2 regions of the Streptomyces lacaronensis genome follow, and region 1 is predicted to be linked to the other one. Evidence: riboswitches for the same ligand, from Rfam matches in the RefSeq annotation. Region 1 holds a riboswitch; the other holds the start of a gene.

Region 1 (4,200 bases):
CGGGCGGGGCGGGTCAGATCGCCGGTGAGGGCGACTTCCGCCATCGGACCGGCGGCCGTACTGGCAGCTGCGAGGGAGTCACTCACGGCCTACCACCTCCTGGAGGAGCGTTACCCGAACACCCATCCCAGGCAAACGCACATGCCATGCCGATAGGCCGAAGATCGCGCATATGCGAGGGATAATCGCCAACTCCCCTGGTATCTGCCACAGGGTCAGCAGACCGGGGCCGAGGCGCCCTCGACCAGGGTCGCATTCACCGCCCCGCCTTCGGTCGAAGGCGCTGCGAGCCGCCGGGCTGATGTGCCTGCCGGGCCGCACGGACAGACTCGTGTCCGTGCCGGGACAGTCGAACACCGCCTGCGCGGCGAGGCCGAGCAAGCAACAGGAGCAGAGGCATGTTCAAGGAGTGGCGGCATCGTCGGGCCGTGCAGCGGGTCAAGCCCGGGGACGGGCGAGCGCTGAAGCGTTTCCGCTGGTGGCAGATGCTTACCCGCGCGCTGTTCCATCTCCGGCTGATGAACGACGACGGCCGGCAGACGGTCTACACCGTCGACATCAAGCATCAGAACACCTCGGACGGCTATGTCAAGGCCCACCTGTACCTCGATGGCAGGCATCACGCCGAGTCCAGAGTCCCTGCCGTCTTCCCCGTCCGGGGCGGCACCGTCGAAGTGAGGGCGAGCGGCTTCGGGCTCAAGCGCTGCCACTACGTCACCACCGAGGGAGCCGAGTTCCGGCTCATCCCGGACCCCGCCTCCGCCGAGGGGCGCCGCGCGCGCTTCGACCGGTCGCACCCCGCGCTGAGCCGCTGTATCGGTTTCCTCTCGGTGATCGTGCTGGTCGTCGGTGTGGTTCTGCTGATCCTTCAGCTCGCCGAACAGATCACCCGGAATCCGGAGGGCGTCGCCCAGTACGTCGGGACCTTCACCTCGCCCATCCAGCTATCGGCATGGAGCAACACCGTGGTCGGACTCGTCACCGTGGCGGCCAGCACGGAGCGGGCACTGCGGCTGCGCTACAACTGGCTGCTCGACGGCGGGGTGGGCTGATCCCGTTTCCCCGGCGAGGGAGGAGCGGCGCGTTGCCCCAAACGGAGGAGGGGCGGCCGGAGGAGTGGCGGCCCGGCCGCAGAGCGGTCGTGGTCACCACCACACTGGCCGGAATCGGAACGGCCATCGGCGCGGGCGGTGGCACCGCGTACGCCCGTGCCACCGCATCCGCCCGCGCCACCGAGCGCATATTGCGGTCGAAGCGGATGGAGGTCCGGGCGGACCTGGGAGCCGCGCGAGGCCACCGACCCGGCCAAGCTCTACCACTACAACCCGGCGGGTGGCACCACCCGTTCCGCCGCGTACGCCGATTCCTGGAGGTCGAGACGGCGGCCGCCGTCCATGAACTCCTCGTCGGTACCGAACTGCCGGTGGCCGCCATCGCCCGCCGCGTGGGCACCGCACCGGTCCGCTTCCGCGAACAGCAACACCGGATGGCTGTTACCCCATTGGGGGGACGTTGGGCCGCGATCGGCCCGGCAAAGGGGCACCATGCATGCGAAGCCGGTCATTTCCGGCCGCTCATCCCCAGCAAGGAGTTCCCATGCGTATGCGGACCGCTCTGTCCACGCTCGCTCTCACCGCCGCGTCCCTCGCCGTCGGCGCGACCGGTGCCGTCGCGGAGGACGGCCCCGACACCACCGTCAACAACACCACCAGCACGACCTTCCCCGGCGTATGCGCCAGCAACCAGTTCTCCTTTGTCACCGTCCCGGTCAACCTGGTGGGCGAGTCGGACTCCGGAGCGTGCTGACCCCCCGCTCCGCGAGGCCATGAGGAGCGGAACCCCCGGCCGACGCGGCCGGGGGTTTCCCATGCCCTAGGCCGGCCGGCGCAGCTGGTTCGCCCCGTCCGCCAGGCGGGAGGCGTCGCAAGAGGGAACCCGGTGGGAATCCGGGACTGCCCCGCAGCGGTGAGCGGGAACAACCGCCGTCATACGCACTGGGCCCGGTGAGAAGGGCCTGGGAAGCGACGGCCAGTAGCACTCCCCCAGCTACCGCTGGGAGGTACCCCCTGGTCTCCCGCGTTCGCTCCGCGTCCGGCGCGCATGGATCGTGTCCGTGGTCCGGGGACGCGCGGGCGGGGTTCCTCACGCCTCGGGGCGCCCGGTCGGGCCTGGACGGTCCGATGCCCCACACGATCGCTCTGGTCGTGTGGGGGCGGTGCCGTCCGTCGCCGGATCGGGTGTCCCAGGGCGCGCCTGCCGATCGCCACGGCGGCTGCGTCGTGGCGGGTGGTGGTGCGGTTGGTGCTGGTGAGGGGTTTCTGCCAGTGCTGGGGCTGCCTCAACGGCCGCGACGTCCGGGTCAACGACCTGGAGAAGTCCCTGGCCACGCTCGACACCCTGCTGGGCCTGGCGCACCGGGTCGATGTGGTCGTCTCCTGCTCGCTGCTGCACGTCCCGCTCGACACGACGGCCGAGCGGGACATCGAACCGCGGATCCTGCCCGGCTCCCATGCCGACGCTCCGGGCCTCCACGCCGACCCCATGCGGCCTTAACAGGACCGGTCACGGGCGCGGTACGGCCGTGTGGGACCTGTGACGCGCAGCAGGTCCAGCTTGCCCGCGTCGCTGCTTCCGGTCGCCGCCGTGTAGGTGACCATGCGCAGATCCGCGCCGGCGACGATGAGCACATCGCAGTCGAGCAGGATGTCGCCGATCTCCGGATGCCGGATCGTCTTGCGGTCGGAGGTGTGCTGGGCGGCGGTCGCCCGGGTGGCCCAGTGGTGGGCGAAGACCTCGGACTCCGCCCGTAGTTCCCGCACCAGGCGGGCGAGCCGGGTGTCGGCGGGGTAGCGGGAGACGGCGTCCTTGAGGTCGGCCACGATCGAGGTCTCGAAGCTGTCGGGTCCGCGCTCGGGCCGGACCCGGAGCACCGAGTCGCGGGCGGCACCGGTGCCGAACAGGGCGCGGGCGAGGTTGCGTTCGTCGGCCGGGAGGACGGTGGGGTCGCCGTGCAGGGCGCTCCACATGGCGTTCCACCACACCAGGGTCCAGTCGGCGGTGAACACCCCGATCGGGACGTCGCCCAGGCGCGCCGCGAGCCGTTGGACGCCCGGGGGCACATGGGCACTGACCGTCCCGTCCCGCGGTGGCAGCAGCCCGGCGCTCCGGTACAGCTGGTCGCGTTCGGCGCGGGACAGCTGGAGGGCGCGGGCGAGGGCGCCGACGACCTGGTCCGAGGGGTGCTTCGCGCGCCCCTGCTCCAGCCGCAGGATGTAGTCGACGGAGAGCCCGGCCAGTTCGGCGAGTTCCTCGCGGCGCAGCCCCGGCGCGCGGCGGCTCGCCTTCGGGGCGAATCCGGCGTCGGCCGGGGCGAGGCGGTCGCGCCAGGCGCGCAGGAGCGCGGCGAAGTCGGAGCGGGAGGAAGCCATGGGTTCATTCTCGCCGCGCGGCGCCGGATGAGCCTGGGTACTGCCAGTCCTAGTGACGGGGACGGCACTGGCCGGCGTGGCCCGGGGCGGCGAACGTGGAGCCGCCGCCCCGGACCGGGCGCCATCGGCCGACCAGTGAAGGAGCCTTCCATGCCCGCTACGAACCACACCATCGTGATGACGGGCGCGAGCCGCGGGATCGGGCGGGTCGCCGCGGAGCACATCGTGCGCCGGTCGCCCGACGCGCATCTCCTCGTCGTGGCCCGCGCGTCCTCCGGCGCCCGGCTCGCCGAAGAGCTCGCCACGGGCGGGCGTACGGTCTCGTACGTCCCGGCGGACCTCGGCTCGCTCCAGAGCGTCCGCGCCGCCGCCACCGAGATCCATGACCGGCTGGAGCGCGGTGAGCTGCCCCCGCTGCGCGGCTTCGTGGGCAACGCGGGCATGCAGTACACCAACGCGCTGACCGAGTCCCCCGACGGGTTCGAGGCCACCTTCGCCATCAACGTACTGGCCAACCACGTCTTCGTCCGGGTGCTCCAGGACCACTTCGCCGTGCCCGCCCGGATCGTGATCACGGTCAGCGACACCCACTTCGGGGACTTCGAGCACAACATGGGCATGGTGCCCGGCCCCGCCTGGCACTCCCCCGATGTCCTGGCCCGCCCGGGGGCCTTCCCGAAGCCGTCCGGCACGGCGGGCGGGCGCACCGCGTACTCGACGAGCAAGCTGGCCGCCATCTACCTCGTGCACGAGTACGCGCGGAGGCTTCCGG
Region 2 (4,200 bases), 5.8 Mb from region 1:
CCGAAGGTGACGCCGGTGACCCCGGTCAGATTGGTGCCCGTGATCACGTACACGGTGCCGCCGGTGGTCGGGCCCACGGTCGGGGTGATGGCGACGGCGGCGGGCGGGGCCGGTGCCACGTAGGTGTACGGCAGGCCGTTGCTGGTCCCGGCGGCGGTGGTGACGGTGATCTGGACGGTACCGGGCGCGTGCGGCGGGGCTATCACCACGATGCCGTCGTAGCCGGGGTTGCCGCCGCCTCCGGGCCAGCCACCTCCGCCACCCCAGCCGCCGCCACCGCCACCCCAGCCACCACCGCCGGCAACGCCGGGGTTGTCCTGGTAGACGATGGTGGCGGGCGTGCCGCCGAAGGACACGCTGGTGACGCCGCGCAGGTTCTGCCCGAACAGCCGGACGTAGTTGCCACCGGCGGCGGGGCCCGAGTCGGGCACCACGGCGAGCAGCGTCGGCGGTCCCGACGGCGGCCAATAGCCCGCGGCGGCGGCGTTGGTGGCGGCGGTCGCGAGAGCGGTCGAGGTCATGGTCGGTCCTCCCGGGGAGGGGTTCGGGTGATGTGCGCCGACGGCATGCCGACCGGCGTGGGCACACACCGCCGGTCAACGCCTCGTCGTCACCGCGCGGCCGGGACAGGCCGCACCGGAGCAACGGATGAGCCACGGGCGGCCGGTCGGGGCGCGGGAGCGGTGCGCGGATGAGATCGGAGTCATGGGCGGACGCCCAGCTCCTGGAGTGGCCGATGAGGTATGGGGCAGCCACGGCGGCCACGTTCCCAGTTACCCACGCCCCTCGGCCTCGCTCAAGGCCTCACGGCGTCCATCACTCGTTTGGCGCATGAGGGCGCGCGTGGCGCCGAGCTTGTATGACAAGCGCTCGGCTATTCGGGCGAATGCGTGCCAAGGGGTATGGCTTGGCGTCGCCCGTCATGCCTCTAATGAGTGACATCGGCAGTGCCGACCCAGCAGTGACATCGGCCGTGCCGACCCCCGTATGACCACCCGGGGAGGAAACGATCCGATGAGCCTCGCCGCGTTCCTTCTCGCCCTCGGCACCACCTGCCGGATCACCCGCTTCATCACCAAGGACACCCTGGCGGCGGGGTTCAGGATCTGGGTCGCCGACCGCTTCGGCGACGACTCCCGCGCCTCCTACCTGGTCAACTGCGGCTGGTGCACCAGCACATGGGTGGCCGCCGCCATCGCCGTCTACGCCTCCTTGCTGCACACCACCGCGTGGTTCCACCTCCCGGCCACCGCCCTGACGCTCTCCTACCTGGCCGGTGTCGCCTCGCGATGGCTGGACTGACCCACCGCCCCACAACGACCCGAGGGAAAGGAAGGGCAACCATGGCCTGCAACTGCGGCGGAACAGCGGCTCAATGGCCGCCTCAACCCGTTGTCGTCTATGAGCTGACGCTGCCGGACGGCACGGTCCGGCGCTACGTCACCCACCAGGAAGCCGACGCCGCCAACAAGCGCGCGGGCTCCACCGGAGTGATCACCGCCGTCACCCGGTGACACCGAGGACCCACACCCCACACCCCCCACACCCCGCGCCCGGCGACCCGGCTGTCAGTGGCCTGCGGCAGACTGCGGGCATGGACATCACGATCAGGCGCGCACGGGACGAGGAACTGGACGCAATCGGAGAGCTCACCGCGCAGGTGTATCTGGGGGACGGACTCCTGGACTTCGGGGACAGTGATCCTTATCTCGCCACCCTGCGCGACGCCCGCCGCCGGGCCGCCGAGTCCGAGCTGCTGGTCGCGGCGGACGCGGCGAGCGACGAGGTGCTGGGCGCCGTGGCGTTCGCCGTGCACGGCGGGGCGTACGCGGAGCTGGCCCGCCCCGGCGAGGGCGAGTTCCGGATGCTGGCCGTCCGCCCCGAATCGCGCCGACGCGGCGCCGCCGAAGCGCTTGTGCGAGCCTGCCTTGACCGGGCCCGCGCACTGGGCCTGCGGCGCATAGTGATCAGCAGCCAGCACTCGATGACCGCCGCCCACCGCCTGTACGAGCGGCTGGGCTTCACCCGTGCCCCGGAGCGCGACTGGGGGCCCCTGCCGGGGACGGACCTCACCCTCTTGGCCTTCACCGTGGAGCTGTGACGCCCCGCGCCGCACGCCCCAGGTGATGGCCTGACCCGCGCCCCAGGTCACGGGCCACCTTCGGAACGCATTAGCACATTCATGCGAAACTCCGCAGCTCCGACACAAGATATGGGGGTGCGTGCGTCGGCCGACACAAGATGTATGCTCGTCCTCGCTGTCACCGCAGGGGAATCCGGTGGGAATCCGGAACTGTCCCGCAACGGTGTACGTGTGCGCTCATTTCGGCGTGCCCGTGAGTCCGAGCACCTGCCGACGGCCCTGTGAACACGTCCCCCGGCCCCGAGGGTTGGGCCGATGGACGCTGCGTGGTGTGCCCGGCGTACGAGGAGTGCGGCATCGGCATGCCCGTACGCGCCCATCGCACCACCCCTGGCGGCCTCAGGGCCTGTCCGGAGTTGTGATCTGGGCTCGCGGGGCGTGGTACGCACGCTCGCGGAGGTTGCCGAAACGCCCTAGTAGCTCCGCTACGAGGGCCTTCCGGCGCCTTGCGATCGCACGCACCACGCCCCGCTCCCTGAGCCCAGATCACAGCTCCGGACAGGCCCTGACCGAGCGAAGGAGAGCACCTCAGTGACCATCGCGCCCGCCGATCCGGTTTCAGCGCAGGCGGCTTCTCAGGCAGCGGACGACGCGCCCGGGACCGCCCTGCTACGGACTCTCACCGGACTCACCGCCGATCTGCCCGCCACCGATCCCGGCAAGGTCGCGGCCGCCGCCCTGCGCGGCCGTCATCCCGGTTCGGACGAGGCGGAGTTGCGTGCCCTCGCGACCGAGGCGGCGGCCGGACTGATCGCCGAGGAGCCGGAGTACTCGCGGCTCGCGGCGCGGCTGCTGGCGCTGACCATCACGGAGGAGGCGGCCGGGCAGGGCGCGGTCTCCTTCTCGGCCTCCGTCCGGGTGGGCCATCGCGAGGGCCTGCTCGCCGACTCCACCGCGGAGTTCGCCGCCGCCCACGCCGAGCGGCTGGACGCGCTGGTGGAGCGGGCGCTGGCCGACGGCGCCGACAACCGCTTCGGGTACTTCGGGCTGCGCACCCTCTACAGCCGCTATCTGCTGCGCCACCCCCTCACCCGTCAGGTGATCGAGACCCCGCAGCACTTCCTGCTGCGCGTGGCCTGCGGGCTCGCCGAGGACCACTCGGAGCGGGCGCTGGAGGACGTGGCCGAGCTCTACCGGCTGACCAGCACGCTGTCGTATCTGCCCAGCTCCCCCACGCTGTTCAACTCCGGCACCCGGCATCCGCAGATGTCGTCCTGCTATCTGCTGGACTCCCCGCTGGACGAGCTGGACTCGATCTACAACCGCTACCACCAGGTGGCGCGGCTGTCGAAGCACGCGGGCGGCATCGGCCTGTCCTACTCCCGCATCCGGGCGCGCGGTTCGCTGATCCGGGGCACCAACGGGCACTCCAACGGCATCGTGCCGTTCCTGCGCACGCTCGACGCCTCGGTGGCCGCCGTCAACCAGGGCGGCCGGCGCAAGGGCGCGGCCTGTGTCTACCTGGAGACCTGGCACGCGGACCTCGAGGAGTTCCTGGAGCTGCGGGACAACACCGGCGAGGACGCCCGCCGCACCCACAACCTCAACATCGCCCACTGGATCCCGGACGAGTTCATGCGCCGGGTCGAGGCGGACGCCGACTGGTCGCTGTTCTCCCCGGCCGACGCGCCCGATCTGGTGGACCTGTGGGGCGAGGAGTTCGACGCCGCGTACCGCAGGGCCGAGGCCGAGGGGAAGGCCGTCAAGCAGGTCCCGGCGCGCCAGCTGTACGCCCGGATGATGCGCACCCTCGCGCAGACCGGCAACGGCTGGATGACGTTCAAGGACGCCGCCAACCGCACCGCCAACCAGACCGCCGAACCCGGCAGGGTCGTCCACTCCTCCAACCTCTGCACCGAGATCCTGGAGGTCACCGACGACGGCGAGACCGCCGTGTGCAACCTCGGATCGATCAACCTCGCCGCGCACCTGGGCGAGGACGGGCAGCTGGACTGGGAGCGCCTGGACGCCACCGTCCACACCGCCGTGACCTTCCTCGACCGTGTGGTGGACATCAACTTCTACCCCACGGAGGAGGCCGGGGCCTCCAACTCCCG

Evidence for each region. Region 1 has a riboswitch for cobalamin ahead of ACMTAK_RS44435 (hypothetical protein). Riboswitches for the same ligand answer to the same signal wherever they lie in the genome.
Region 2: another riboswitch for cobalamin. It lies ahead of ACMTAK_RS18695 (ribonucleoside-diphosphate reductase subunit alpha); the one in region 1 lies ahead of ACMTAK_RS44435 (hypothetical protein).

Annotation. Positions count from the first base shown of each region.
Region 1 covers NZ_JBLHDK010000003.1:10,259,326-10,263,525, reverse strand. Annotated here, with positions in the region: gene ACMTAK_RS44460 (molybdopterin-dependent oxidoreductase) at 1-86, opposite strand, end outside; gene ACMTAK_RS44455 (hypothetical protein) at 399-1,052, shown strand; gene ACMTAK_RS44450 (hypothetical protein) at 1,319-1,483, opposite strand; gene ACMTAK_RS44445 (hypothetical protein) at 1,597-1,806, shown strand; cobalamin riboswitch at 1,930-2,051, shown strand; partial or broken gene ACMTAK_RS44440 (IS200/IS605 family accessory protein TnpB-related protein) at 2,067-2,330, opposite strand; gene ACMTAK_RS44435 (hypothetical protein) at 2,302-2,553, shown strand; gene ACMTAK_RS44430 (helix-turn-helix transcriptional regulator) at 2,550-3,428, opposite strand; gene ACMTAK_RS44425 (SDR family NAD(P)-dependent oxidoreductase) at 3,579-4,200, shown strand, end outside.
Region 2 covers NZ_JBLHDK010000003.1:4,439,153-4,443,352, forward strand. Annotated here, with positions in the region: gene ACMTAK_RS18675 (IPT/TIG domain-containing protein) at 1-521, opposite strand, end outside; gene ACMTAK_RS18680 (hypothetical protein) at 1,015-1,302, shown strand; gene ACMTAK_RS18685 (DUF7196 family protein) at 1,344-1,514, shown strand; gene ACMTAK_RS18690 (GNAT family N-acetyltransferase) at 1,595-2,101, shown strand; cobalamin riboswitch at 2,212-2,372, shown strand; gene ACMTAK_RS18695 (ribonucleoside-diphosphate reductase subunit alpha) at 2,675-4,200, shown strand, end outside.